Regions from separate parts of the Brevibacillus sp. MER 51 genome, predicted to be linked through region 2. Evidence: riboswitches for the same ligand, from Rfam matches in the RefSeq annotation. Region 2 holds a riboswitch; each other region holds the start of a gene.
What was found. Region 2 has a riboswitch for S-adenosylmethionine ahead of metH (methionine synthase). Riboswitches for the same ligand answer to the same signal wherever they lie in the genome.

Region 1 (7,615 bases), on a different contig from region 2:
TTTTCAAGATATAATCGTCACCCTGATAGGCAAAAGAAACGTTATCAAAGACAACCTTTCCACGCGGGCGCTCGATTTGTGCACCCGTTTCTTTCTTCTCCGGCCTCTCATCCATAATTTCGAAGACACGTCCCGCCGAAATAGTCGCCTGCTGCATTTGCGACAACCGATTCATGATCATGTTGATTGGTTCGAAAAAACGTCCCATGTAATCGACAAAAGCAAAAAGCGCCCCGAAGGAAATCGCGCTATAGAAGGAAGTTGAGCCGTAATACCAGACGATCAGGGTCAAGGAAACTTTCCAGATCAAATCCACCGCTGGGCGCAAAAGCAAGGATTCGAGGTTGATTTCTTTCATCCGCACCTTGAAGTAGCCTTCGTTTACATCAGCAAACTCCTTTTGTACACCTTTCTCCCGACGAAAAGCCTGCACGATCGTCATGTTTTGGATCATTTCATTGATCGTTGTGTTCATATCACCGAGCTTCGCGCGAATCACCGCATAGTAGCGAGAGCTGTACCTTTGATATACGTAGACTAACAGAACGAGCACTGGCACCGTCAAAAAGCAGAAGAGGGCGAGCTCAGGCTGCAAAAGGTAGAGCGCGATCAAGATTCCAATCAAGTAAAGACCGTTCTGTACAAATGTGGCGAGCACACTTACATACAGCTCACGGATGGCTTCTGTATCATTGCTCACACGGGAGACAAGCGCACCTACTGGCGTTTTGTCAAAAAAGGCAACCGGGAGCTTTTGCAAATGGATAAACAGCTTCATCCGCATTTGCTGAATGATGCGCTGGGCGATCTTTTGTAGCCACAAAATCTGGACGTAGTTGAAACCAGCTGAGAGCAAGATCAGTGCTCCATAACCTACGGACAGCCAGACAATAGGCAAGACATCCCCTTGATACATCTCCTTGACTTCCTCTGCGGTCAGCCGAATGCCTGTGGAGGTCATCTTTTGACCTGATTGATCCTTCGTTGTTACCTCGAAGCGTTCCCTGCCGTTTTCTGGCGTAATCAGGGTGAATTGCTTCTCTGTGTTTGGATTCACTTTGCCGGAAACCAGGTAATAGGTCGTGCCTTCAGTCAGTACCGTTACTTCTTTTTGATTGATCCTGTCCAAAGCAAGACCCGTCTTCGCTGCGACATCTTCACGAATATAGTTCGTACCGTTCAATGAGGCGACTTGCACCGCTGCTTGTGGTGGCACTTCGTCCAGTTGATACCAAGGCTTTTGGATCGCCAGAATGTGATTATCAATCATGACCTTGGCTAAAAAAGGACCCGCCAGCTCTGCACTCGTCCCCAGCAAGAGCAGGAACAGCGCGCCCAGTATTTGCTTTTGAAATGGCCTGGCGTACTCGGTCAAACGCCCCCATACATTTTCTTTGCTCATGAAACGCTTTCCCCCTCTCTCAACCAGCCACATCCTGTTCCATTTGCTGACGACGGTACTGCTCTGCATACCAGCCGTTGCGCTGCATCAGCTCATCATGTGTCCCCCGCTCGACGATCTGCCCCTCATCCAGCACGAGAATCAGTTGAGCGTGCTGTACCGCAGACAGACGATGGGCCGTAATAATGGTCGTTTTATCCGCGCGCTCCTGTCGCAAATGACGAAGAATGCTTTCCTCCGTCCGCGCATCCACAGCCGATAAAGAATCGTCGAGAATCAGAATACCCGCATCCATCAAAAGCGCACGTGCAATGGAAATGCGCTGTTTTTGTCCCCCGGAGAGGGTGACCCCCTTCTCTCCAACCATGGTTTGCAATCCATCTCTGAATTGCTCCAGATCTCTCTTCATCTCCGCAAGCTCCAGCGCATGCATCACTTCCTCGGTCGTCGCTTGTGGTTTTCCGAATGTAACATTTTCTGCAATCGTCCGTGAGAACAGCAAATGCTCCTGAGGCACGTAGCCGATTTTTTCCCGCAGCGTATCAAAAGCAAGTTCTTCAATCGGGATGCCCCCGATAAATAGGGCATGTTCCTGCATCTGATATTGATGCAATAAGGCACGGCACAACGTCGACTTGCCGCTTCCTGTCCGTCCGACAATCCCAAGCGTCTCTCCTTCATCCAAACGAAACGAGATGTCGGTGAGTGCCGGCTTGTCAGTGCCCGGATACGTAAAGGAAAAATGGCGTGCTTCCACGGTATTGGCGATTTGACTCGTGACCGGATTCGCTGCCTCTGTCACATCTGGCTGCTCCACCATTAGCTCTGTAAAACGCTTATGGGATGCGCCACCGCGCTGCAACACATTGACCAGCCAACCAAAGGCGAACATCGGCCAAATTAAAAGTCCCAAGTATAAATTGAACGCAACCAAATCCCCTAAGGAAATGGCGCTGGTGAACACCAAATACGTCCCATAGCCCAGCCCGATCAAAAAGCTGAAGCCAATAATAATCGCGATCGTCGGCTCGAACAGGGCGTCGATCCGCGAAACGCTCACATTTCGCTCCAACGTTTTCTCACTAACCCGGCGATATGCCTCGATATCGGCCTTTTCCTGAACAAATGCTCTCAATACCCGAACGCCCGATACGGATTGTTGAACATGATCATTCATCTCTCCGAAGGCTTCCTGCGCCAAGTAAAAACGCTCATGCAGCAGCCTTCCATAGTACGCTGTTGACCAAGCCAAAAACGGCATCGGGATCAGTGCAGCCAGTGTCAGCTTCCAATCAATTGCTGTTACCATGACGCCTAGTGTTAACAAGGTCATGAACAACGCATCGACAAGCGTAAGCACCCCTGTACTCGCCGTTTGTTCTATGGCAGGAATGTCGTTGGTGGCGACAGCCATCAGATCGCCACTGCGTTTGCGATGAAAAAACGACGGGGTCATTCTGGTCAAATGGGCAAACAGTCGCTCGCGCAACGTCCTCTCGAGAATTAAAGCTCCTCCATTTAACAAATACCGCCAGAGAAACCGCAATCCATACAAGCTAACACCCAATACGAGCAAGATGACCACTGTTTGCGTCAAATCAGCGTCCGTCAGGGAACTGTTGCGAATCGAATCCACCGTGTCCCCGATTAATTTCGGCGGCCAAAGCATGAGGACGTCGATGATAAACAGCACAGCGATTCCAATGACGTACCGTTTCCAATAGGCGCGGAAAAACCAAGATAATTGCCGAAGTGTCTGCATGTATTTCACCTCTATTTTTTTCAAGCCTAACAGCACGACTAAAAAAGGGCTTGCGAATCACACGCAGCCCTCTTGATCTGTCTTCACCATCGTAATTTACAGAATTTTCATTGTCAATCGATGCATACAGTTCAATCTAAGATTTTTTATCGGTTTTCCAGTCAAGCCATTCCTCTTTTAGCAAGCTGTAAGTAGCATGATCCACGTAATGATCGTACAGGAATTCATTCCGGCGCAGTATCCCTTCCAGTTGAAAGCCTAATCGCTCCGGGATCGATCTGCTCTTATAGTTTTCTGTAGCAGCCTGAATCGTTACTTTTTCCAAATCCCATGACCCGAAGATTAATACGTCCAAGTAGGTCGCCACTGCTTCTGTCATCAGACCCTTGCCCTGAAATTGCGCACCCAGCCAATAGCCAATGGACGTCTTTTTGTTGATCCAATCTATCGTATGTACGCCGACCGTGCCAGCCAGACGTCCTTGGTACCAAATGCCATAGTTGATGCCGCGATTATCGTTGTACTGATGGATCGTCGCTTGGATGAATTGACGAGAATCCTCTACCTTCTTCGTATAATTCAGCCACGGCAGCCATTCCATAAGACTCTCCCGGTTCGAATCCGTAAGCAAAAATAACTCCTCAGCATCAGCTAATTCTAATTGTTTCAAGTACGTATCTTCATTGATGGTTATCCGTTGAATCGTTTGCATACGAATCTCCCCTTTTCTTGGATATTTTACTAGGAAACACCAAAATGGGCAAAAAGCGCCCGCCAGAAACAAAGGGCGAACGCTTATAAAAAGTTCTTTTATTTTTTGCTATTGCCGATCTCTTCCGGCTTGAAAATGCCTGTCTCCGTGACGATCGCTGTAATGTACTTCGCAGGCGTTACATCGAACGCAGGATTGTACACCTTGATATCGTCTGGAGCTACCTGTTTGCCCAAGCCATGGGTAATTTCCTCGGCTGGACGTTCTTCAATCGGAATATCTGCGCCTGTCGGTGTCTCCAGATCTACGGAGGACAAGGGAGCTGCCACGTAAAAAGGAATGCCGTGAGCTTTTGCCAAAACCGCTACCCCATACGTACCAATTTTATTGGCGACATCTCCGTTCGCTGCTACGCGGTCTGTACCCACGATGACAGCCTCTACTTTCCCTTGGGACATCACCATCGCCGCCATGTTGTCGCAGATCAGCGTCACATCAATCCCTGCTTGCTGCAATTCGAATGCAGTAAGACGAGCGCCTTGCAGGACAGGACGAGTTTCGTCCGCGTACACCTTTAAGTTCCAGCCGCGTTCCTTTGCCAAATAAAAGGGAGCGGTAGCCGTACCGTACGCTGCCGTAGCCAATGCTCCTGGATTACAGTGCGTGAGAATTCCCATACCGTCATGCAACAGAGTCAGCAAATGCTCTCCGATGGTCCGGCATACTTCAGCGTCTTCCTTTTGAATCGCCAGTGCTTCATCGAGCACGGACGCCTTCAACTCGGCAATCGACCCACCGCTTTCTTTTTCAACACGAGCCTTGATGCGATCCAACGCCCAGAACAGATTCACGGCTGTCGGACGGGAAGAGCCCAAGTAGTCTGCCTGCTGGTTCAGTTCCTGCCAAAACTCGTCGTAGTTACTCACTTCACTGCCACGAATGCCCAGGTAGAGCCCGTAAGCCGCCGCCATGCCAATCGCTGGTGCGCCACGGACTTCCAAGCGTCGGATGGAACCCCATACTTGCTCGGAGGTGGTCAAGTTCAAATAGATCGTTTCTACTGGCAGACGCGTCTGGTCAAGCAAGACCAATGCGTCATTCTCCCACTTAACAGGTGCCAATTGGGTGCTGGTTGTCATACTGTTGTAGCCTCCTGATAGTAACGTTCGGTCACAGTGCGTACGATGTCCGTGATATCTGTCGATTCGTCGATGCCGCCGCGACCGAGAATCAACGCTTCTCCTATCGAGAGCGCCAGACGTTCTGCTTCTGCGCGAGTCTGGTCGTCTTCAATGGCATTCAGGTCTGCTACGCCTGCCAAGCCGATGACACGACGCAAGATTTTGCAGCCTGCATAGCCTGCTGTATCCTGAATCAAGCGCTTCACGTAGCTTTGCCACAGTCCTTCGACATGAGCGCTGCGCTCTTTGGCGTGCTTGTGCCAGAGTTGAACGAATTGCGAAACGAATTCATTCCAGACATCCTCGACCGTTTCCAGTAAGTATTCGCGGTACGCTTCCCGTTCTCCTTGATCTTTTTGCAAACCGTGCTGGCCTGCGTAGTTGAGCAGCAGATTGGCAATAACCGCCCCGATGTCAAAACCGATTGGGCCGTAGTAAGCGAACTCTGGATCGATTGCTTTCAAGCTGTTTTCCGTGATGAAAATACTTCCGGTATGCAAGTCGCCATGCAGCAGCGCTTCCGAGCGCGTAAGGAAATCGTATTTCAGCTTGGCGATTTCCAGCTTCAGCGGCCGGTTGTTCCAGATCGCCTCGACTTCGCGGCGAATCAACGGATTGAAATCGTTGGTAGGCGCATTTTCATATGGATCGGTAAAGACGAGATCTTCTGTGATTTTGCATAATTCTGGATTTATGAATGTTCCGACTAGCGCTTTTTTATCGTACGGATGCGCGCCCAGATCGGATGTGAAGAACAAGGTTTGCGCGAGAAAACGGCCAATTTGCTTCGCGAATAGTGGGTACCGCTTTCCTTCGATCAAACCTTTGCGCATGATGATGTGGTCCCCGACGTTTTCCATGACAGTCAACGCAAGCTCCCCGTCGAAATGATACACCTGCGGCACCAGGTCTGGAACGTATTTGTGCTGAATGCGGAGTGCCTCGCTCTCGATGCGAGCCCGATCAATCGTAAGCGGCCAAGATTCTCCCACGACGCGGGCAAAAGGCAGTGCTTGCTTGACAATGACGCTCTTACCGGTTGCCGGCTCCTGAATGTCAAAAACCAGATTGAGGTTACCATCCCCGATTTCACGGCTGGTCAGCTCTGCTCCTTCGCTAAAAAGATCCGGTATTGCTTTTACGTACTCCACTGCTTCCTGTTCAGACAATGCGCGATATGCCATGATTTCAAAACTCCCCTCTACGTATTTTTCCTCTATCTCTACTTGTTTTGTTTGTGTCATGAGAGCAAAAAAGACCTCTTTTCCCGAAGAAAAGAGGTCGCTGTCGTCACGTGTAAGAACCGTGTTGATGTCCCCCTTATCTTCCAGACCACTTTTGTTTCTGCAGGAATTAGCACCGTGCATGTCGCCTGTCAATCAGTCGCTTCCTCGCGTCTGAATGGCGTCATGTCGGTTGCCGGGTATCATCGGGCCAGTCCCTCCACCTTCTCTGGATAAGGTATCCAAAACGTATTCGGTTTTTGATTTAGTTTGAATCATACAACCAACGCTTCCACGATGTCAACACCCTTTTGTGCAAAAATTCGCACCTTGCTATCAATAGCTGGATTGTGTTCCCGATGCCGCAGGGCGATCCCAATTCCACCAGTCTACTTTGCCCAATAACGCTGCTGTTATCGACTTTTCGGCCTTGAGCTTCAACAGTTCTTTCGTAGGTCCAGTGAGGACGGCGCCGTAGATTCGCACTCCGTTTTGCTGCATGTAGTTGTATCGTTCGGCTATCTGAAGGTCGCTACGAAATAGCAAAGATCCGCCGACATCGCGAGCCAGATCTTCTTGCTCAGATAAGTACTTCATCTCTTCCAAGTAGGCGGCCATTCTCCTGTCCCCTTCCCCGTTTACCCGAATGGGCGCATCTCCGTAATCCAGTTCATGCTGCGCAAATCCCCACACGTACCCGGGACCGAGAAATCGATTTGCCCCATCGTCTTCTGCTTGCTTTCGCTCCACCCCTGTGTCTACCGCAAACCAAACCGTATCTTGTCCCGAAGAGGTGACATGGCGGGAAACCAATTCATAGTACTCCTCGTACGTCAGGAAGTGATCGAAGGAAATCGCGAGCTGAGAAACGGTCCCCTCAGGTAGCTTCTCCATCGTTGTCCAGGCAGGTACAGTGCGAGATTCCGTATCCCCCATTTCCCCGTCTGTCGGATAACGGAAATACAGCTTCTGTTCCCTGACCCCGTTCGTCCATTGCGGCTTGGCATTCACGTTCCATAGCACATTCGTACTCTCAAAACGACCCGCGACCTTTTCTTCCCCCCCAACCCGCTCACGTAGTTCCATACTGATGTTTCCGTACAGCAATCCGACCTGCGAGCCACTGCTCCCCACTCTCACACCTGGCTGCGTAAAATTGACTATCGACTTCGCAACGCGGAACAGATCTTCATGCATCAGCGACCCGACCCAGCCATTCAAAATCAGCAACACAACTCCGGCCAAAAAGGGAATCCCTATGGTGAACCCAGCGTTGGACAACCGATTTTTCCATTTCCCCCGGCGCACAATGGCACGCTGTTTTTCAGCCGACAG
Region 2 (7,615 bases):
GTCGGCGGAAGATGCCGTCTTACCATTGAAAAAAGTGATTCCAGCCTTGAGCAAAATGACAATAAGAGTGGATCGTACAAGCTATGGATTCAGTGCACTAACTTTACTGGAAGGGGATACTGCGCGTGCCAATGTTGTCTATGATACACAGACAGGACAAATTGAGAGCTTTACAATAAACGGTGAGCGGAAAGAACAGAAGGAGATAAACTTGCCATCATCCAAGACTGCGGCGAAAGCAGCAAGCGCATTTCTTCAAGCTTTTTTGGGGGAGGAAAGTAAGACCTATCAGCTCGTCGAGACTCAGATCTACACCGACGAGCATATGGTAAAAGGCCCATGGATGAGCGTGAATTATCAACGGATCGAAAACGGCCAGCCCGTTCCGTTCGACGTATTGTCGGTTGGAATTGACGAACGTGAGCAAGTCGCGTTTTTCGGGCGATTGAACAAGAGCGAACAAGCCTTTTTCACCAAGCTGACAGATGCCATGCCCGATTTGAGCCCATCCCTTCTTCTTTTGGATAAAGAAAAGAACCACGATGGCATGTCATTCATTTTGGGGAAAACGAACAAAGAGGGTCATGAAGTTTCTCTTGTGATCACTGGCAATGGTCAAGCATTGGAACATTATAGGCTTCTGTTTAAGGATGAAAAGGAAGCAAAGAGCCAGAAAAGAGCAGAAGGAGCAAAAGCATTGGAGCAAGAGCGACAGTTCCTGAACAAGCTGCTCGGGGCTGATAGCGAGAACTATCGGTTGTTGGACGCTAACCATCCGGGATTGTACCTGAGATACTATAACGGGATGCCGGTGTTGTCTGATGAAATAAGCATCGAAACAACCGACTCTGGCCACCTCGAATATTTCAATAAGGGGCTCGAATCATTTGAGCCGTCGCAGTACCCGGATGTATCGACTGCTGTGTCAGAAGAGGTAGCCATCAAAGAGCTGAGCGAGCATATGAAGCTTCGGTACGTGCAGAATCCGAGAATACAGCCACAATCAAATCAAGGGGATATGTGGCAGCCCATTCTGGAGTACACACCAGCTGTTTCCTTCATGCAAAGAGGACGTGAAGATGGTCAGGAGTGGTATATCGACGCGACCAATGGCAAGATGGTGTATGGAACGGGAGATAACGGGCTTGCTTATGATCAGTTGAATACGAAGGAAGCACATCCGATCGAATCTCCAAAGGAATACGTCAAGGTTCGCTCCAAGGATGAGGCAAAAGCGTTGCTGCAAGCGGAATTCGGCATACAAGTGGATGACTCGACCTATAGAGAGAGTAACCGTGACGGACGCAAGGAATACGTCTGGAATGATAAAAATGACAAGTATATCGGCGTAGAAGTTCTCGCAGAAACAGGCAGTGTCGTCGGGCTGGGGTCACCGCGATCCGATACAGCAGTGACAGTCAAACGCGAGCAAGCGGAAGAGGCTGCACTTGCCTTTCTGCCTAAATACGTTGATCCAGGCATAAAAGAAGTGCAATTGGCGAAAGTCATACAGCCAGACGAAACGAATCCTGTGTCTTCGGGCGAATGGGAATTCAGATATCTCATGAGCAAGGATGGCATTCCAGTACAGGATCGCTGGCCAAAAGCGGCTTATTCAGTAACAGTCGATCCGTCTTCTGGCAAAGTGACAAAGTTCGAAAACTACAGAGAGACGCACGAGTTGGTGGAGCTTCCAGCATCCGACGAGATCGTCTCGAAAGACAATGCTGTTGAGGCGTATTTACGAGTCATGCCATTAAAGCTGGTCTATTTGAGGAGAGATGTGGATGGGCAAAAATTAGCTCAACCAAAGCTGGCGTATGTGCCGTGGAGTGACGAAAAGCTGGCGTTCAAATATATTACTCTGGATGCTGTGACAGGCAAGATCATCACCAAATAACAAGAAAAAAAGGCTATCCCGCAGCCATTCCTGATGGCTTTTGGGATAGCCTTTTTTACACACTTATCTAACAGTCGTCACACGAGCACCCGATAATAACCAACAGGATAAACAGCACGAGCACGATTGCGAAGCAGTCACCGAAGAATCCGTTACCGCAGAAAGATGTACTCATCTTTGTTTCCCCTCCTTTCCGTTATACTCCAGTCTATACACGAATGCCGATATTGGACTGGGCGGATGCCCAGCTTAGGCAAAAATGGGCGGGTAAGAAGAGAAGCTCAGTAAAAAATAGACAATTCACAATTGACGGGGAGACAAAGGGGGTGTTAAGATACTTGCAAACATTCAAGACATTTCGCAAACCAACTAAATGACAAGTGTACGACTCTTATCCAGAGAGGCAGAGGGACTGGCCTGATGAAGCCTCGGCAACCGGTAAAAATCCGGTGCCAATTCCAGCAAAGCTACGTGCTTTGAAAGATAAGAGGATGTCTCAGGCGTTTTCGTATCTGCTGACAAATCCTCTTCTTTCAAAGAAGAGGATTTTTTTATTTACCCAGATGCAAGGGAGAAAAGGGGCACGTCAATGAAACCAACTTTTCGCGAACAGCTTTCCCGGAAAATTCTGATTCTGGACGGTGCAATGGGCACCATGCTTCAACAGGCGAATCTGACTGCTGATGATTTCGGCGGTGAAGCCTATGATGGCTGTAATGAACTCCTGAACTTGACCAGACCAGATGTGATTCGTTCCATTCATGAGAAATATTTAGAGGCAGGCGCAGACATCGTCGAGACAAATACGTTTGGTGCTGCTTCCATTGTTTTGGCCGAGTACGATGTGCCAGAGAAAGACCTTGAGATCAATATAGCGGCAGCTCGCTTGGCCAGAGAAGCGGTGGATGCCTATTCCACGGAGGAGTGGCCGCGTTTTGTAGCAGGTGCCATGGGACCGACGACCAAAACCCTTTCGTTGACAGGCGGTGTCACCTTTGAAGAACTGATCGAGGCGTATTATCGTCAGGCAAAAGGTTTGATTCTCGGCGGCTCCGATGTTCTTCTTTTAGAAACCTCGCAAGATACGTTGAACGTCAAGGCTGGCGGGATCGGGATTCGCAAAGCTTTTGAAGAGCTTGGACAGGAGCTCCCCGTTATGCTGTCAGGTACGATTGAGCCGATGGGCACGACGCTGGCGGGCCAAAATATCGAGGCGTTTTACGTCTCCTTGGAGCATATAAAGCCTGTCTCTATAGGTCTGAACTGTGCGACAGGACCTGAGTTCATGCGTGATCATCTGCGGACACTATCAGGAATTGCCCAATGTGCGGTCAGCTGTTATCCGAACGCAGGCTTGCCAGATGAGAACGGTCATTACCATGAAACGCCACAGGGACTTGCTTCGAAAATGCGGGCGTTCGCGGAACAGGGCTGGATCAACGTCGCTGGCGGTTGTTGCGGAACAACGCCTGACCATATTCAAGCGATGGCAGAAGCATTGAAAGACTGCAAGCCGCGCAGTGCTGCTGTAGAACCGCTGAGCGCGGTCTCCGGGATCGAGGTCGTTTACGTCGAAGATGACAATCGTCCCTTGCTCGTAGGGGAGAGGACCAATGTCATCGGTTCCAAAAAATTTCGTGATCTGATTGCAGCTGGTCACTATGAAGAAGCGTCTGATATTGCCCGAGCCCAAGTAAAGCGTGGGGCACATGTCATCGATATATGCTTGGCTGACCCCGACCGTGATGAATACGAAGATATGGAAAAATTCCTACAGTTCATCGTGAAAAAAGTAAAAGCACCGCTCATGATCGACTCGACAGATGCCAAGGTCATGGAACTGGGACTTCGCTATTCGCAAGGGAAGGCCATTCTCAACTCGATTAACCTGGAAGACGGGTTGGATCGATTTGAGGAAGTGGTTCCGCTTATTCACAAGTTCGGTGCCTCCGTTGTCGTCGGAACGATTGAAGAAGCGGGTATGGCTATCACTCGCGAAAAGAAGCTGGAGGTCGCGCAACGTTCGTATGACATTCTCGTCAACCAGTATGGAATAAAGCCACAGGATATTATTTTTGATCCACTTGTCTTTCCAGTAGGGACAGGGGATGAACAATACATCGGCTCTGCCAAGGAAACCGTAGAAGGCATTCGTTTGATCAAACAGGCAATGCCTGCTTGCAAGACGATCCTGGGTGTCAGTAATGTTTCCTTCGGCTTGCCTCCTGCGGGTCGGGAAGTGCTGAATGCGGTCTTCTTGTACCACACTACTCTCGCAGGGCTTGATTACGCCATCGTCAACACGGAAAAGCTGGAGCGCTACGCTTCGATTCCAGAAGACGAGAGAAAGCTGGCAGAAGCCCTTCTATTCGAGACAAATGACGAGACATTGGCGGCCTTCACTGAATTTTATCGTCAAAAGAAAAAGGAAGTCCGTGTGGAAGTTTCCTCGTTAACACTCGAAGAACGTTTGGCCCGTTATGTTGTCGAAGGCTCCAAGGATGGTCTGGTGGAAGACCTGAAGCTGGCTTTGGATAAATACACACCGCTCGAGATCATCAATGGTCCGTTGATGGCTGGGATGGAAGAGGTAGGTCGCCTGTTCAACGGCAACCAGTTGATCGTGGCAGAAGTACTGCAGAGCGCGGAAGTCATGAAGGCATCCGTATCGTTTTTAGAACCATTCATGGAAAAAAGCGATGCCGCTGCAAAGGGGAAAATCTTGCTGGCGACAGTCAAGGGCGACGTACACGACATCGGAAAAAACCTCGTGGAAATTATTTTGTCAAACAACGGCTACAATGTCGTAAACCTGGGGATCAAGGTACCGCCAGAGCAACTGATTGCCGCATGCAGAGAAGAAAAGCCGGATGCCATCGGTCTGTCTGGACTCCTGGTAAAATCCGCGCAGCAAATGGTCATTACCGCACAAGACCTGCGTGAAGCAGGCATTGATATCCCGATGATGGTTGGCGGTGCGGCATTGACGCGCAAATTCACATCGAACCGGATTGCACCGGAATACCGTGGAATTGTTTTATACGCAAAAGACGCCATGGATGGTCTGGAGCTCGTGAATCGTCTGCAAAATCCAGAAGAACGTGATCGCTTGGTAGAGGAACAGCAGCATCTGCTGGAAGCAGTCGCAACGGCTCAGCCTGTTGTCGAGGAGAAAAAAGCACCTTTGCCCTCTCGTTCAGCCATCAGCAGAACCGTTCCAATCCATCTGCCGCCCGATTGTGAACGACATGTTTTGCGACAATACCCGCTGAGCCATCTGCAACCGTATTTGAACCTGCGGATGCTCCTCGGAAAACACCTCGGCGTACGCGGAAATGTAGATAGATTGATAGAGGAAGGCGACGAGAAGGTACTGGAACTGTACGGCATTGTGGAAGAGTTATTGCATGAAGCGAAGCAAAAAGGAACCATTTCGACCCACGGTGTGTATCAGTTCTTCCCGGCTCAGTCAGATGGCAACGATATTTTGGTCTATGATCCAAAAGACCACAGCAAGTTGCTGGAGCGCTTTTCGTTCCCGCGTCAGCTGGAAGAACCTCATCTTTGCCTGGCCGACTTCTTGCGACCGGTGGAGAGCAAGGAAATGGATTATGTCGGATTCCTGACCGTAACGGCTGGGGGCGGGATTCGCGAAAAATCTACAGAGCTAAAAGAGCGTGGTGACTACTTGCGCTCTCATGTCCTCCAAGCCTTGGCATTGGAGCTGGCAGAGGCATTTGCTGAGCGAATTCATCACGTCATGCGCGACGTGTGGGGTATACCAGACCCTGTTGAAATGACGATGCTAGAGCGCTTTGGAGCTAGATATCAGGGCATTCGTGTCTCCTTCGGTTACCCAGCTTGCCCGAACCTGGAAGATCAGGCGCAGTTGTTCCGTCTATTGCGTCCAGAGGATATCGGCGTTCAGCTGACAGAGGGCTTCATGATGGAGCCAGAGGCTTCCGTATCGGCGATGGTATTTGCTCACCCTGAAGCGCGTTACTTCAATGCAGGTCCATCTATTTTTGAAGTCTAAAACGACGGAGTTTGACCATGTATATATGAAAATGGGAGAGAAGGGATGGAGTTGACGACGAGAAAGAAAGATTTACGAGCCTACTTGAAAGACCACCTCCTAGTCGGAGATGGTGCAATGGCGACCCAACTGCACGGGCTGGGCGTCCCGGTTGGCGTCAGCTTTGAAGAGCTGTGTTTGTCCAACCCTCGTTTGGTGCATGAAGTCCATACGTCTTACTACCAGGCGGGTGCACGTTTCCTGGAGACAAATACGTATTCTGCCAACCGAGATGCATTGAGCCGTTACGGTTTGGAGCATAAAGTAGCGAGGATTAACCGGCTTGCAGTCGCCATTGCAAGGGAAGCTGCACAGGATGATGCGTATGTAGCTGGCAGCATCGGATCGATTTTGGCTGGACGGGTGAAGAAAAAGGTATTGGATGAATTCCGTGACCAGTATGAGGAACAAGCAATCGCATTGTTGCATGCGGGCGTGGATGGACTGATTCTGGAGACGTTCCTCGATTTGGAGGAGCTGCTTCTGGCGATCGAGGTAATCCGCCCGCTCACAGATGTACCCGTAATCGCGCAGTTAGCCACTTTGGAGGTAGGGCGTACACGTGATGGCTACGCTTTGACAGATGCCTTTTCTGAGCTGAAAGCCGCGGGCGCTGACGTGATCGGACTAAACTGTCGCCTTGGTCCCGCTGAACTCTTACGCTCGTTTGAAAATACAGTGATTCCAGAAGATGCACTCTTATCCGTATTCCCGAATGCAGGACGTCTGGGGATGACTGACGGAGAATACGCTTTTAAATCATCACCTGAATATTTTGGACAGAGTGCGCTTCGTTTGCGTGAGCAGGGGGTTCGGTTGATTGGCGGATGCTGCGGAACCACACCTGCACATGTGAAGGCGATTGCGGATGCACTTGAGTCACTGGAGCCGCAAGCGCGTGTTAACCCGACCATCGTAGCTGGAGATCGTCCTACGATTTCTGTGCAGAACACGAGGGAGAGGGAGAAACCGAGCATTGTCGAGCGCGTAAAAACCGCAACGACGATCATTGTCGAGTTTGATCCGCCACGTGATCTGGATGCAGACCAATTTATCCACGGATGCTGCGAGCTGCACAAAGCAGGAGCGGACGCGATTACGCTGGCGGATAATTCGTTGGCGACAGTTCGGATGAGCAACATGGCACTCGGGGCACTCATGAAGAGCAGACATGGAATCGATCCACTCTTGCACCTTGCTTGCCGGGACCGCAATCTGATTGGGCAGCAATCGCACTTAATGGGGCTGCACGCTCTGGGGATCGATCAAATATTGGTGATTACTGGCGATCCATCACGCTTTGGGGACTTGCCGGGTGCCAGCTCGGTATTTGACGTGACCTCGTTTGATCTAATCCGCATGGTGAAGCAGTTGAACGAAGGTGTTTCGTTCTCAGGACGTCCGTTAAAGCAAAAAGCCCAGTTCATCGTAGGCGCCGCCTTTAATCCGAATGTCCGAAATATGGATGCTGCTGTTGCCCGATTGGAAAAGAAGGTCGAGGCAGGCGCGGATTACATTATGACGCAACCTGTGTACGATGCAGAGTCCATTCGGAATGTGTACGAGGCGACGAAGCATATCGGCATTCCTGTCTTTATCGGGATCATGCCGTTGACCAGCTCGCGTAATGCGGAGTTCCT
Region 3 (7,615 bases), on a different contig from region 2:
GCGGGTCGTTTGCTCTTGCGGATTGCTGAACACATCCAGAACAGAGCCTTGCTCGATGACGACACCGTTTTCCATGATAGCTACCTGGTCGCAGATTTTTTTGATGACCTGCATTTCATGTGTAATCAGCACGATAGTCAGGTTAAACTTTCGATTGATGTCGAGCAACAGCTCGAGAATCGATTCGGTCGTTTGCGGGTCGAGAGCGGAAGTCGCTTCGTCGCAGAGCAGGATTTCCGGATCGGTCGCAAGCGCACGAGCGATGCCCACCCGTTGCTTTTGCCCACCGGATAGCTGAGAAGGATAAGCGTTTGCTTTATCAGACAAGCCAACCAAGCCGAGAAGGTCTTCTACCTTGCGCTTAATGACATCTTTGGGGACGCGATTCATCCGCAAGATTTCCGCCACATTGTCAAAGACATTATAGGAAGAGAGCAGGTTGAAGTGTTGAAAAATAATCCCGATCTTTTTGCGAGCTTGCCGTAGCTCTTTTTCCTTGAGGGTCAGCATGTTCTGGCCATTGACGATCACAGAACCGCTAGTTGGCTTCTCCAACAGGTTGATGGTACGGAGCAGGGTACTTTTCCCTGCTCCGCTAAAGCCGATCACCCCGTAGATTTGCCCTTTTTCCACCTGCAGGGATACGCCCTTCAATGCTTTTACCTGCTTGTTTCCTACTTGATACGACTTATGAATATCGGTCAGCTGTATCATAACGAGTTCTCCTTGTGGGTTCTTGATGTTCCTGGCGTCGATCTTACCAGGACGGCAGTACAGCTCCTTCAAAACGTTCGTCGATGAATTTTTTCACTTCTTCCGAGCGGTAGATGTCCACCAGCTTTTTGACGGCAGGGTTGTCTTTGTTGGTTTCGTTGACTGCCAAGATGTTCACGTACGGAGAGTCAGCCGTCTCAGCGAAGATCGCGTCTTTTTTCGGAGAGTAGCCAGCTTCCATTGCGAAATTCGTATTAATCGAAGCAACCTCTACGTTGCTCAGCGAGCGTGCCAGGAAAGCAGCCTCCAGCTCTTTGAATTGCAAATTTTTTGGATTTTCCACGATGTCCAATGGTGTTGCGTTGTCGCCCACGCCATCCTTGAGCTTAATCAAGCCAGCTGCCTGATACAGCAGCAAGGCGCGTGCTCGGTTGGTCGGGTCGTTTTGAATGCCGACAACACCGCCTGCCGGGATATCCTCGACTTTTTTATGCTTGGTGGAGTAAAGACCCATTGGATACGTCACGGTTTTTCCGACTTCGACGATTTTGGTTTTGTGATCCTGATTGAACTTCGCCAAGAACGGAATGGTTTGGAAGCTGTTTACATCGAGATTTCCTTTATCGAGAGCTTGGTTCGGCTGTACGTAATCGTTGAAAACGACGACTTCGACGTCGAGTCCTTTGCCTTTGGCGACTTCTTTTACTTTGTTGAGAATCTCTTCGTGCGGGCCGCCAGTGACGCCGACCTTGAGTGAGGTTTGTTCAGCAGCAGTGCCACCGTTAGCAGGCGCAGCTTCTTGTTTAACACCGCAAGCCGTTACGAGCGATGCAGCGAGCAGCAGTGTAGTGAGCAGTAGACCAGTCTTTTTCATGAAAATACCCCTTTTCTCTGGATGTAAGATGGAAACGAAAAAAGCCTCTTCCGACAGAAGAGGCGAAAACTGCGAGTATGTAAACACACTGCAACAATACCTCTCTTATCTGTCGGAATAAATTCCGCTGGATTTGGCACCATATCGTTTGCGATAGGTTGCCGAGGTGTCATAGGGCCAGTCCCTCAACCTCTCTTCATAAGAGAATGTGCTATGAAATTATCATTCCAAACATTGTTGTTAATTCTTATTTGGATAGTTGGATTATAACGACTGATTTTTTTAGTGTCAACTGTTTTTGCAAACGAATGACTTGGTGGAAAAATGTGAAATTGATCTAAATACGAATATTCTATTGAAGAATCGAAAAATCATTTGTATAATGAGAGCGAATGAACCCGATACCAGCTATCGCAGGTGATGACATGACTCTCGTGGACTCCAATGAAACCAGAAAAAAGCTGTCTGCCATCTATAATGAGATAGCAAAAGAGTTGTTCGGATTTGGAACGACTTTGCTCCGAGTCACGATTGAAAACCAGATGATTACGTTCCAAGCCAAGCATCGTCGCTCTCCGCGCTCACAAGCGTTGGAAGGAGAAGCGCCGGCCCTCAAGCTCGAAGTCGATTTTCGCATGTCCCTTCTTTATAAGAAGAAACTGAGAGAACGACTGGAAGAAGAGATGGGGTTGCCGTTGGAAGCTGTGCTGAGGGACTATGATGCGCCTACGCAGTGGGCGATCACGAATGTTATTTTAGCTGAATCAGAACTGAATACCTGACGCAATCGTTCGGATTTTCTCTTTTGATCTATCTTAAGGGGAGACCGTAGACTTTGCGTAAAACGGGTGTCACTTCTCTTTGTTTACGAAGAAAAGTGCTCTTGTTTAGAATGATACGTTCTAATCAAGGGTACTTTTCTTTTTATTGTATCACCATATTTTGTCATCAATTGAACCCAACTGGAGGAGAATTACGATGAAAAAATTACTTGCTGGAATCCTGTCTTTCTCTATGATGTCACTGGCTCTCGCTGGCTGTGGCAGCAATGATCAACCACAAGCGGGAGGGGCTGGCGGCGAAGCCAAGGGCGAGCCACAAAAGCTGGTCATCTCTACATGGGGCTTCTCCGAAGACTTTTTCCGCAAAGAAGTGTATGAGCCGTTTGAAAAAGAACATAACGTGAAAATCGTGCTGGAAATCGGGAACAACGCAGAGCGTCTGAACAAAATTCGCCAAGGAAGCTCCGATGTAGACTTGATCTACCTCTCTGACTACTATGCACAGCAAGGGATTGAGAGTGGCGCATTTGAAAAAATCGACCGCAGCCGCATCCCGAACCTGGATCAAATCTACGACATCGCCAAAGCACCACTGGGCGAGGAATACGGTCCAGCTTACACGATTGGCCAATTCGGGATTGCCTACAATCCAAAGCTCGTAAAAACCGAAATCAAAGATTGGAAAGATCTGTGGAACCCTGAGCTGACAGGCAAGCTGACACTGCCAAGCATTACGTCCACGACAGGCCCGATGGTTCTCGACAGTGCTTCTGCGGTCGCGGGCAGCAAGGAATTCAACGAGGATCAAGCCTTCGCGAAAATGAAAGAAGTCAACAAAAGTGTCGTGAAGTTCTACGATAAGACTTCCGAATACGTGAACATGTTTGGACAAGAAGAAATCGGCGTAGGACCGATCATGGAAATGTACTTCAAAGACATCAAAGCCGCTGTTCCAGAAGCTGTTTTCGTACAACCTGCAAGCGGCGGATATGCGGTCATGAATACGGCTAACATCGTAAAAGGCTCGAAAAACAAAGCACTCGCAGAAGACTTCATCAACTACCAGCTGAGCAAGGAAGTTCAGGAGAAAACAGCAAAGGCAAAAATCGATTCTCCTGTAAACAAAACGGTTCAACTGACAGAAGAAGAAGCAAAAGGCGTAACGTACGGGGAAGCAACCGTAAGCAAGCTGAAAATGCTGGATATGAAATTCGTGAACGAGCACTCCAAAGCATGGATTGACCGTTGGAATCGTGAAATCACGCAATAACGAACGATAGAAAAACAAAGGGCGAGGGTATAGACAATATCGGATATACCCTCGTTTTTCAACGTATAGGAATTTATAAAATAAATTCCGGAGCGTATGTAAACATTCCGCTAAAACGCGGTCGCTCCACGTTGAACTGGCTTCGATAGAAGTTTTCTTATGAGGAATGAACGTGAGGAGGACCATTCGTGCAAAAGATCATTCTTGACGTGGATACGGGCATTGATGATGCGCTTGGCATTATTCTCGCTGTGAAGAGCGGGCAATTCGATCTGGTTGGCATTACTACGGTGAATGGCAACGTGTCGTTGCGACAAGCAACAGAAAACACGTGCAAAATTCTCGATTTCTTGCAAGTCGGCGAGCAAATCCCTGTTGTCTGTGGAGCATCTGAACCGCTGCTGCGACCGTTGTTTTTCGAGCATGCCGTACATGGTGAGGATGGTTTGGGAGGAGCCCTTGCCGGAGTTCCGATTTACAAGGAACCGACAGCTGGCTTTGGCCCTGATTTCATCGTGGAAAACGTACTTGCTCATTCCGGCGAGATTACACTCATCATGACGGGGCCGCTGACCAATTTGGCTTTGGCGGTGAAAAAATGCCCGGAGCTTGTTCAACACGTCAAGGAAGTCATTTTCATGGGTGGGGTTGTCCGCGAGCATGGCAATGTGACGCCAGTTGCGGAGTACAACATGTACGTCGATCCAGAGGCAGCGAAGGTCGTATTTCATGCCGGATTCCCGCAATTGACGATGGTTGGACTGGATGTGACGCGAAGAGTGCTGCTGAACGAGGAGCATATTCGCGAGTTGGGAGATACACCGATGGGCGAGTACGTGAGACAGAGTACGTCTGATTACCTCCATCGTTATTTTCAACGAAATGGCATTTATGCGTGCGCCATGCATGATCCATTGGCTGTCGCAGTCGCACTCAATCCGAAGCTGGTGAAGACCAGGAAGTTATATGTAGATATCGAAACGAGAAGTGAGCTGTGTGATGGGCAAACGGTTTGCGACTTTCAAAACCGCCTGAAAAAAGAACCGAACATAAACGTCTGTCTGGACGTAGATGCAGATGCGTTCTTTGCGCGTTTTCTCGGCGCATTGAAAGCCTGACGATACCGTGAACAGGAGTTAATCAGATGAGAAAAACGGGTCTTTATTTATTGCTGTTGCCGGGTGTGCTGTTTTTGACGCTGTTCATGGTCATTCCGATCGTGATGACGATTGCGTCCACCTTTTATCAGGATGGTAGCTTTACGATCCAGGGCTATCTCCAATTTCTTACCGACGCGTACTTCCTGAAAATTATGCTGACAACGTTGCAGGTCAGTCTGGTCACGACGATTGCGTGTGTTCTGATCGGTTTTCCTGCCGCGTACTACATTTCCAAGCTTGGCCCACGCAAAAAAGGCATCCTGCTGGCATTGGCGATTTTTCCTTTGCTGACCAGCTCTGTCGTGCGGTCGTTCTCTTGGATGATTATTCTCGGAAAAAAGGGCTTATTGAACAGCTCGCTGCTTGCCATCGGGCTCATCGATAAGCCGTTGGAAATATTGTATACGCCGACTGCGATGATGATTGGTTTGATTCATTTGTTCCTGCCGCTGATCATTATTACGCTGGTAGGGGTGATGGAAAACATCGACCCAGATTTGCTGAAGGCGGCGGAAAGCTTGGGTGCTTCCAAGTTGACGGCCTTCTGGAAGGTCATTGTGCCACTTAGTGTGCCAGGACTCATCATCGGTAGCATTCTCGTGTTTGTCGGAAGCCTGACCGCCTACACCACGCCTGCCTTGCTGGGTGGAAAACAGCGGGTCATCTCCACGTTCCTGTATCAAAATGCGATTACGCTCAATGACTGGCATTTGGCATCCGTCATTGCCACGATCATGATTGTCATAACATTTGTCGTCATCTATTTCATGAACAAGCTGGCGACGAAATTAAATCCGAAGGGGTAGAAGCTATGCAGGAGAAAAATCGCGGGTTGGCCCTGTTTACCTCTCTCGTCTTTCTGTTTTTGCTAGGGCCACTCATTATCATTTCTTTTACGTCGTTTGAGCCGGGGAGCGTCTTGAAGTTTCCGCCGGAGGGCTTTTCCTGGCGGTGGTACGAAAACATTTTTGAGGTAGAGATGTTCATGACGACGTTCAAGACGTCGATGTTCGTTTCTTTGCTGGGAAATCTCTTGGCGCTCTTGTTGGGGATTCCGGCAGCTTATGCACTCAGTCGCTTTGATTTTCGCGGCAAGGGCATTTTGAATGGCATTTTCATCTCACCTGTCCTGATTCCGGGTATCGTGATGGGTTTTGCCATGCTGAAATACGTCATTGTCGTATACCATTTGCCGATCTATGCGGGACTTCTCGTCGGTCATACGGTGCTGATGCTTCCGTTTATCATTCGCGTCATTGCATCTTCCTTGTCCAACTTTGACTTCGCTATTGAAGAAGCGGCGTTAAGCCTTGGGGCAGGTCGTCTCGAAACCTTTTTCAAAGTCGTCTTGCCGAATATTCGCTCCGGGATTATTGCTGCGATTCTGATCGCTTTTCTGGAGTCGTTCAACAACGTAGATATCTCTGTTTTCATGACGGGACCAGGGGTAAGCACGCTGCCGATCCAGATGCTGACGTACGTAGAAAACAACTTCGATCCGACGATCGCCGCGATTTCCGTGCTGCTCATGATTTTTACGGCTATTCTCATGTTCATCATTGAACGTCTGATGGGGCTTTCCTACTTTACAAAACGATAACGGAGGCATCAACTCATGGCATTGCTCACGCTGGAAAACGTATCGGTTGCCTATGACAATCAATATATATTGCAAAACTTCAATCTCAATATCGAAAAAGGACAGCTCATCTCTTTGCTTGGTCCGAGCGGTTGCGGAAAGACGACGACGCTGCGTTTGATTGCGGGTTTTCTGGAAGCAAAAGATGGACGATTCATGTTTGAAGGAAAAGATTATACGCGTGTTCCGGTAAACAAACGCAACTTCGGGTTTGTGTTCCAGAGCTATGCGCTGTTTCCGCACCTTTCTGTTTTCGATAACGTGGCGTTCGGTTTGCGCCTGCGCAAGGTCAATGAAACAGAGGTAAAGACCCGGGTGCAGCAAATTCTTGAAGTCGTGAGTCTCGGCGGCTACGAAAAGCGTTTCCCGAAGGAGCTGTCCGGTGGTCAAAGACAGCGCGTGGCGATTGCCCGAGCACTGGTGATTCAGCCTGACCTGCTGTTGTTCGATGAGCCGCTCAGTAACCTCGATGCCAACCTGCGGATCAACATGCGCGTAGAAATCCGTCGTATTCAGCAGGAGCTGGGAATTACGACTGTATACGTATCACATGACCAGGAGGAGTGCTTCTCCATTTCTGACCAGGTGGCGATCATGAACAAGGGTGTGATCGAACAGCTCGACGATCCAGCCACCATTTTCAAATATCCAAAGACTGAGTTTATCGCTCGCTTTATTGGTTTTACCAACTTCATCGACTTCACGGAGCGCACCGAGCAGAACGGAGAAATCGGCCTGCGTGTCGGTGATCATCATTTTACCGCGTCCAAAAATCCGGGCACTGCGAATCAGTCCGGCAAAAAATGCGCAATGCGACCAGATGACCTTCTCGTCACGACAGAAGAGAGCATCGAGCCGGGAATGAACCGTTTGCGCGGGACGGTAAAGGTAAGCACGTTTTTGGGACGCAGCTATCAATATGTCGTGGAAACAGAGCTGGGCGACTTCACGGTCAATCAAGAGATGGAGACGCCGTACAAGACTGGCCTAAACGTCAATCTGCTGTTTCCAAAAGACAAAGTGGTACTCGTGGACTAAAGACAGGAGGTTATTTTCGTGAAGGTCGATTTGTTGATTCAAGACGTCCAAGTATTTAACAGCTATTTTAAAAAGTTCATCAAAGGAAACGTCGCTGTTTTGGATGAACGATTCTTCTATATCGGTGAGCGGAGTACG
Region 4 (7,615 bases), on a different contig from region 2:
TAGACCTACGGGAGATAGGGAGGTGTTAGAGATGGCTTGCGAAAAACAGCGAGTGGACAAGTACGTCCCTCTTTTTCTGGCATTTTCTAACGATCGTCACGGTCGAGCGGAAAATGCTTTTTTTATTTTGGGCAGGATAAAAGAAGAGGAGGGCGTATGATGATTCAAGTTTTTATTTGCCAATGGTGCGGATATGTTGAGGAAAAGGAGCTGCCTGAGGACTGCCACGAGGGCGTGTTTCATTGCACTTGCTGCAGTATGGAAGAGGTAGAGAGCCTGTTCACCTACAACTGAAAGCTTTGCCAAAATCAGCTTGCAATCAGAAAAGAAAGAATTTTGTTGACGCTTGCCTTGGAATTTCTTAGAATAAAGCTCAACAGCATAAATGGTTCTTATCCAGAGAGGTGGAGGGTCTGGCCCGATGAAGCCCGGCAACCGTTGCATATAGCGACAAGGTGCCAATTCCTGCGAGACGTTTCGTCTCGAAAGATAAGAAGCGGGTTACTCCATTGGTAGATGAACCTTCTTCTTAGCGAAGAAGGTTTTTTAATTTCATATTTTCTTTATCCAGAGAGGTGGAGGGACTGGCCCGATGAAGCCCGGCAACCGTCACGCATATTTTGTGACAAGGTGCCAATTCCTGCAGGACATATACGTCCTGGGAGATAAGGAGGGGGAGCATTAGCTACTTACAAGCCTTCTTCTTATCGAAGATGGCTTTTTCTTTTTATCCAAAATTCGGGGTATGGGGTGGTTAGAATGAGTGCAGAAGTGGTACGCGTAGGATTATTGGGATTGGGGACAGTGGGTGGAGGCGTAATCAAAACGATTCGCTCGCAACAGGAGAAGCTGGCTACTCGTCTGGGTAAACGAATTGAGATCGTCAAGGCATTGGTGCGTGACTCGGAAAAAGAGCGGGCGGTTCATGTCGACCCGGCTTTATTGACAACAGATTTTGAGGATGTATTGAGAAGCGATGTGGATATCGTGGTGGAGGTCATGGGTGGTGTAGAACCTACCTATGACTACGTTCGTGCTTTGATCGAAAAGGGCTGCCATGTGGTAACGGCCAACAAAGAGCTCCTGGCGAAAAAAGGAACAGAGCTAGTCGATTTGGCAAATCAGCATCAAGTGCATCTTGCCTATGAAGCGAGTGTGGCAGGGGGCATCCCGATCTTGAGTGTGCTGAGGCAGTTCCTTCGCACGAATGATATCCAAGGTGTTCGCGGTATTCTCAACGGAACAACGAACTTCATCTTGACGAAAATGGAAGCAGAGCAGCTCTCATATCAGGAGGTGCTCAAGCAAGCGCAGGAGCTGGGCTATGCGGAAGCAGACCCTCGTTCGGATGTAGAAGGCTTCGATGCTATGTACAAATTGTATATCTTGGCACAGCTTGTTTACGGAGAATCGCTGCCTTTAGCGGATGTTGTTCGTAAAGGAATTGCAGATTTGTCAGCAGGTCACATTCGGATTGCAAGCGAGCTGGGGTATCGGATCAAGCTGATCGCGCAGGCCTATCAAGCTGAGAAAGGAATTCGCCTATCTGTTGAACCAACTATGCTTCCGCTGAGCCATCCGTTGGCGCAAATCCACGACGCATTTAATGCTGTCCAGCTATCCGGCAACATCGTGGGGGACTTGCTGTTTACAGGAAGAGGGGCAGGAGAGCTTCCTACAGCAAGTGCAGTCGTGGAGGATTTGGCCTATTTATTGACACAGCCATTCACGCCGCATCCTACCTGGAAAGAAAAAACGGCTGACAAAGCTGGAGCTACATCGGACTCGGCAGAACACGTCCTGTGTTATCTTGAGGGCTCATGTCATACTGCGACGCCAGACCGAGTCTTGCATTTCCTTCAGCAGGCAGGAGTGAACGTGCATAAGCTAAAAGTCCAATTCGATTTGGGTGGCGTCTTGCGCGCAGGCTTGATCGTGACAGGAATCAGTGAAGAGCATGAGTCTTTCTTGAAAAATGATTTTGGCTTAGAAGTGCGCTGCTTCCCTGTTCTTGAATCTGCGTAAGGAAGAGGAATCATATGAAGAAAAGCCGTATTTCTAGGTATCTGGAAACACGGCTTCTTTTGTCAGGGGGCAGTCTCCACCGCATTAGCATGTGGCTGCACACGCCCGTCACTTTGAATGTCGACACTCTCAGAAATGGATTCGATGCGTTTTAGCAGGGCAGCGCCATTGCTTTCATTCATGGGTACGGCTTGTCCCAATTCTGCGTGAAACGGAAGCATCGTCAGTTCACAATCGCCGCTTTTCGTACAGCTTGCTTGCAGGACCATCGTTTCCCAAGTCTTGGGTTCGTTTGACCGTGTAAAAATGAAATTGCCAAGACTGTACGCAATCCATTTGTCGTTGTATCGTTCAAAGCCTTGAAGTACGTGGGGATGACCGCCAACAATCAAATCTGCACCAGCATCGATGTAGGCACGGGACAGCTCTTTTTGATGATCGACAGGATAGTCGGAGCGTTCCTTGCCCCAGTGTGCAATCACCACGACGAGATCAGCTTGGCTGTTCGCATCCTGGATCGCTTTCACTGCCAGTGTAGGATCATAGGAAGCGGCCATACCTGGCTGGGAATCTCCTGCAAACCAGCTCGTTTCGGGAATGACCCTGCTGAAGCCGAGAATCGCGATCTTGATGCCGTTCTTTTCTATGAATACAGGTGAATAGGCACGGCTGGCATCTTTACCGGCGCCGACGTATTCAATCCGGTTTTCGTCCAAAGCGTCAAAAGTATCCAACAATCCTGGAACTCCTTGGTCCATGGAGTGGTTATTGGCGAGATTCACCACATCAATCCCCGCGTTTTTCATGGCAGGAACAGCAAGTGGCGATGATTTGTAGACATACTCCTTGTTTTGAGCGGCAACACCTGTGGCGGTGATCGGCGTCTCCAAATTGGCAATGGTGATATCATCTTGCAAAAAGAGCGAGCTTACATGTTTATATGGGTAGTCATAGCTGTTTGCGAGTAAGGTTTTCTCAACATTTCCTGACATCATGATGTCACCGACAAAGGTGAGCTGCACAGAAGTCTTTTGGTTTGCGGTATTGTCAGGAGTAGGCTGTGTGTTCGGGTTGGCATGTTCTCCATCCATGGCAATTTGGAATAGGTAGTAGGTTCCGACGACGAAGATGGCCAACAAGCTAAATAGGAGCGTGTTCTTTCCCATACGTACCCATTTTCTGCGTGAGCGCTTGCGCCGAGCATGTATCCGGCTTGATCTGTTCTCGTTCATTTTTCCCCCTTGCCTTTCTATCCTTACATAAATGAAGTTTGATATCCTATAAGTAATACGAAAAAGGGGCGAAAAAAGGTGCGATTAACTTTTGATCATTTGGTTCATTTTGTACAGCGGACTCCACAGGAAGCAGCGGAACAATTTTGCCAAGCGGGTTTTCATGCGGTAGCTGGAGGGCGTCATGCGTCTTGGGGGACATGGAATAGCCTTAGTTATTTCGGGCTTTCTTATGTTGAATTTTTGGCGGTTGAACACCAGGAGCTTGCTCGACAATCAGAGAATCCGCTCGTACGTCAATGTATCGAGGATGAAGCAAAGGGGGAAGGATTCGGTCAGATTGCGCTTCGGACCAACGAGATGGATGCGTGGGCAGAGCGCCTGCGAAGCCAAGGCTTGCAGGTTACTGGACCTGTTGCGGGAAATCGTACGCGTGATGATGGTACGACGCTTCGGTGGCGGATGTTGTTTCTCGAAGATACAGATAGTGCTCTTCTCCCGCCATTTCTCATTGAATGGTCGCAAACGGATGAAGAGAGAAGAGAAGATTTGACGAATCGCCGTATGATTGCCGCACATCCGAACGGTGCAGCTCATCTCCAGTCAGTAGGCTATGCAGTAAAGGATCTGGAAGAAGCGACAGCCCGTTGGCAAAGCTGGTTTGGGTGGGAGAAGAGCGAAGTATTCCACGATAAAAAACTGGGGGCTATCTGCCAAGCATTTGAACTTCCGGGGGGAAATGTAGTGCTTTGCCAACCGACTGAGGAGGGATTGGCGCAGACGGCATGGAAAAATCGCGGGCAAAGACCGTTTTTTGCGAAGCTCGCAGGAGCATGCAAGAATAGCGAGTATAAGATTGGTGGAGGATCTTACTTTCTGGCAGCGCTGGAGTAGTCGTTTAAAAAAGGGAGGCGTACATATGGGATCACCTCGGCATACGATTTCCGCAGCAGCGATTATTATCAATGAGCGTCAGGAGATTTTATTGATCAAGGGTCCGCGCAGAGGATGGGAAATGCCCGGTGGAAAAGTAGAAGAGGGCGAATCTCTCAAGGAGGCAGCCATTCGAGAGACGAAGGAAGAGTGCGGTTTAGAGATTGAAGTGACGAAATTTTGCGGTATTTTTCAAAATGTGAGGAAAAGCCTCTGCAATACGCTATTTTTAGCCAAACCGATCGGCGGAAAATTGATCACGACCCCGGAATGCTTGCAGGCCGTCTTTTTTCCGGTAGAGGAAGCGCTGGAGATGGTCACCTGGAAAAACTTCCGGCAACGGATTGAATTGTGTTTGCGAGAAGAAGAGCATCCGTTTTATGTAGAATTTTAAGAAAGAAACCACCTCGCATTGGAGGTGGTTTTGTATTAGGTGCCAAACGTCTTTTTGGTTAAGTTCCGGTACATCACCAGCATCGCGATACGCCAAGGCACGAGCATACCGAATGCGAGCAAGAAGAACAGTCCACCTGTTTGAATCGGTGTAAAGCTATCATTGATCAACAGTTTAATAATCAGCCGGATGACCAACAGACCGGACAAAATGAAGAAAAACGCACGGGACCGTTTCAGATATACATCTTGCCCAATGATTTCAAAACGTGATGTCATAATCAACGGAATCGAAAAGATAACCCCAACCACAAAGGCTGCAATATCAAACTTGGGCGGTAATTGCGCCTCCGGGAACAAAAACATCGCAAACCCTGTCGCCATAAAGAATGGTGGCAAAATAATGCTTTTTGCAGAAGCCGGCTTTTTTTGCCGACGCATTCTCAAAAAGATCACTGCAATAGCCATCACGAGAGGCAGCAAGATTCCCAAAACGGGAGAGGAAAGTATCTGCATGGAAAAACGCCTCCATAAGTGTTCAACATACTTCAATAGTGTACACCAAAGCATGGTCGATAGGAAAGCGTTTGTCATGGTACGTTATATGCCGATACTAGGCAGCTGCTTCATCGTGTGAGCGAACATCCAGCTTATGCTTTTTACTGTAGATGAAAGTCAACAAACCAAAGAGCAATGTCAGCGAGCCGATGAAGAGGAGGTAGCCGCTAATGCCGAGAAGGTCCAGCCCAACTCCTGTAATTGCGAGAGCCAACAAGAAGAACCCACGATCCAGCATGCTTTTGAAAGAAAAGAATCGCCCTTGCTGGTGTGGAGGTAGGCGCTTCTGGAAAATCGTTGCGATGACCGGGAAGAAGAAAGCAACGACAAAGCCGAACACGGAGAAGGAAGCAAGCACCATGAATTTGTTATCCGCGAATGACATGCCAAACTGGGACAGTGCGAAGAAGAAGAGCATGATGGTGGACGCTGCCACGAGGTTTCTGCGGCCTATCCAACGTTTGGCCAAGAGCCCTCCAATCAAAATGCTGATTCCTTCTGCTGCATAGATCCATCCCATGAGCTGAGGTTCCTGCTGCAGCTCGCTAAAGTTCAAGATCATCAGGTTCACACCTCCAAGGAACAAGGTGATCAACCCATTATTAATCAACCCGACAAACAAAGCCGGGTCTTGTCGTGAGATCGTCAGTACTTCGCGGAACTCCACTTTTTCCTGAATTTTCCGAGAAGTGACGGGTGGAATACGGAGAAAGAGCGTAACTACAGCGAGTACTGCATACGCGATGATAGAGCAGACATATAGCATGGACAGGTCCATGGATGCGACGAGTATACCGCCGATTGCTGTTCCTCCAATGCGCGAGAGGGTAGAGATATTCAAATATGCGCTGTTCGCCTTGAGTAACTCGTCCTGGGAAAGGATGGCTGGCAAGGAAGCCTGCACGGTCGGAAAATAAAAAGCAGCAGAGCATTGCATCACGATCAAAGATACGATCATCCACAGAAGAGAATCGTTTGCAAGAGCAGGGAACATGAAGACTGGGCTGAGTGTTCGGACCACACTGGCAAACAGCATGATCTTGCCTTTGTCGTACATGTCAATCACCACACCCGTTTTTGGGGCGAGGAGAATGCTGACCACCAATCCACACATCAGAATCAAGCCCTTCACCGTATCAGAAGGAACAAGTTTCTGCATGAACGCAAGATTGGCAATAATCGAAATCCACATGCCCGCTCCCGCGACGATCTCTCCGCTCATTAAAAGCAGAAAGGTACGATTACGCCATAACATGAGAGCCACTCCAAACATTCGTTAGATAGGTAAAAATTTGAACCGAACCATTTTTTGATAAAAAGCGATTTATCTAGTATAGCATTCATGCAAACGCTTGTATATTTATTGTCTTTGTGGGTATTCTTCGTATTTATAACGGACAAACTAACGCAATACTGCGGCCATTACGCACAAAAGGAGCTATTCGTAAATGGCGCGAAAACGAACGTTACTACTGTTGATCGTGTACGGATTTGCTGCGACACTCACGATCTTTTACGGACTGGTGGAAAAGCATAGCGTCATTATCACGTTCTTTTCTTTTCATGTGCTCGTTTGCATCTGTATTCCCGTCATTCACGCATGGTGGGAGGGAGATTTGCGAAAGCACTGGCGTTTCGCGTGGGGAAGTTTTGAATGGCAGGGTACTTTATACGGACTGGCACTTGGGGTTCTGATGTTGACAGGAGTGCTGGCTGGACTTTGGTTGCTCTTGCAGGAACCGGGAAGACCGGAAGTCGTTCGAGCAGGTATGGAAGCATGGGGGATTGAGCGCCGCTGGATTTTGGTTTTTGCCGGCTATCTTATTTTCATTAACTCGCTACTGGAAGAATTGTTTTGGCGAGGCTTCGTATTGCAGCGGTTTCGTGCATCCTTGTCCCGCTTCATGTCCATTTTCCTTTCCGGCTTCTTTTATTCTTTGTATCATCTGATTATCTCTACGATCCTATTTGGTTTTCGAAACGGCTTGTTAATTACCTCGTTGGTTTTGGGCGCTGGGCTGATATGGGGATGGATGAAAGAAATGTTTCCTTCGATTTATCCAAACTGGATTAGTCATTTACTCGCGGATTTGGGTCTGGCAATAGCTGTGGTTCTCTGGATTTATTGACCGGATAGGAGGAGGGCGGAACGGATGCTGGCGATTCATGAAGAAACGAGACTTCGCAAGCGATTGCTCAGTATACTTCGGCAAAACAGTGAAGCATTTCAACTCTACTATGACACGTATGGGTATACCCCGGTCGAGCCGTTGCTGAAATATCTCCATACGCTGAAAGGGTGCGCATATATAACGAGGCAAGATCTTCATCAAGTCATGGAATTCGATCCGGAGCGAAGTATCGAATGGGACGGAGGAGCACTCATTCGAGTTACCTGCGGCTTTTTGCCCTCGATTGCAAAAAGCAGGCTCATGGAGATCGTGCCACCTGACGTTCTCTACTACGGGACACAT

Region 1: another riboswitch for S-adenosylmethionine. It lies ahead of mtnK (S-methyl-5-thioribose kinase); the one in region 2 lies ahead of metH (methionine synthase).
Region 3: another riboswitch for S-adenosylmethionine. It lies ahead of M3630_RS17490 (MetQ/NlpA family ABC transporter substrate-binding protein); the one in region 2 lies ahead of metH (methionine synthase).
Region 4: another riboswitch for S-adenosylmethionine. It lies ahead of M3630_RS13095 (homoserine dehydrogenase); the one in region 2 lies ahead of metH (methionine synthase).

Annotation. Positions count from the first base shown of each region.
Region 1 is NZ_JAMAUS010000008.1:171,775-179,389, reverse strand. Features, by position in the region: gene M3630_RS18385 (ABC transporter ATP-binding protein) at 1-1,402, opposite strand, end outside; gene M3630_RS18380 (ABC transporter ATP-binding protein) at 1,422-3,164, opposite strand; gene M3630_RS18375 (GNAT family N-acetyltransferase) at 3,301-3,876, opposite strand; gene mtnA (S-methyl-5-thioribose-1-phosphate isomerase) at 3,975-5,015, opposite strand; gene mtnK (S-methyl-5-thioribose kinase) at 5,012-6,241, opposite strand; SAM riboswitch class I at 6,375-6,520, opposite strand; gene M3630_RS18360 (anti-sigma factor) at 6,617-7,615, opposite strand, start outside.
Region 2 is NZ_JAMAUS010000003.1:134,704-142,318, forward strand. Features, by position in the region: gene M3630_RS07705 (YcdB/YcdC domain-containing protein) at 1-1,900, shown strand, start outside; gene M3630_RS07710 (YjcZ family sporulation protein) at 1,968-2,075, opposite strand; SAM riboswitch class I at 2,289-2,390, shown strand; gene metH (methionine synthase) at 2,490-5,936, shown strand; gene M3630_RS07720 (bifunctional homocysteine S-methyltransferase/methylenetetrahydrofolate reductase) at 5,982-7,615, shown strand, end outside.
Region 3 is NZ_JAMAUS010000007.1:325,764-333,378, forward strand. Features, by position in the region: gene M3630_RS17485 (methionine ABC transporter ATP-binding protein) at 1-714, opposite strand, end outside; gene M3630_RS17490 (MetQ/NlpA family ABC transporter substrate-binding protein) at 758-1,588, opposite strand; SAM riboswitch class I at 1,691-1,793, opposite strand; gene M3630_RS17495 (Na-translocating system protein MpsC family protein) at 2,014-2,370, shown strand; gene M3630_RS17500 (ABC transporter substrate-binding protein) at 2,567-3,640, shown strand; gene M3630_RS17505 (nucleoside hydrolase) at 3,829-4,758, shown strand; gene M3630_RS17510 (ABC transporter permease) at 4,785-5,606, shown strand; gene M3630_RS17515 (ABC transporter permease) at 5,612-6,400, shown strand; gene M3630_RS17520 (ABC transporter ATP-binding protein) at 6,416-7,477, shown strand; gene M3630_RS17525 (adenine deaminase) at 7,496-7,615, shown strand, end outside.
Region 4 is NZ_JAMAUS010000005.1:189,321-196,935, reverse strand. Features, by position in the region: gene M3630_RS13100 (hypothetical protein) at 157-294, shown strand; SAM riboswitch class I at 390-496, shown strand; SAM riboswitch class I at 561-672, shown strand; gene M3630_RS13095 (homoserine dehydrogenase) at 760-2,025, shown strand; gene M3630_RS13090 (CapA family protein) at 2,088-3,257, opposite strand; gene M3630_RS13085 (VOC family protein) at 3,336-4,151, shown strand; gene M3630_RS13080 (NUDIX hydrolase) at 4,177-4,584, shown strand; gene M3630_RS13075 (CcdC family protein) at 4,620-5,099, opposite strand; gene M3630_RS13070 (MFS transporter) at 5,197-6,396, opposite strand; gene M3630_RS13065 (CPBP family intramembrane glutamic endopeptidase) at 6,590-7,270, shown strand; gene M3630_RS13060 (RNA 2'-phosphotransferase) at 7,295-7,615, shown strand, end outside.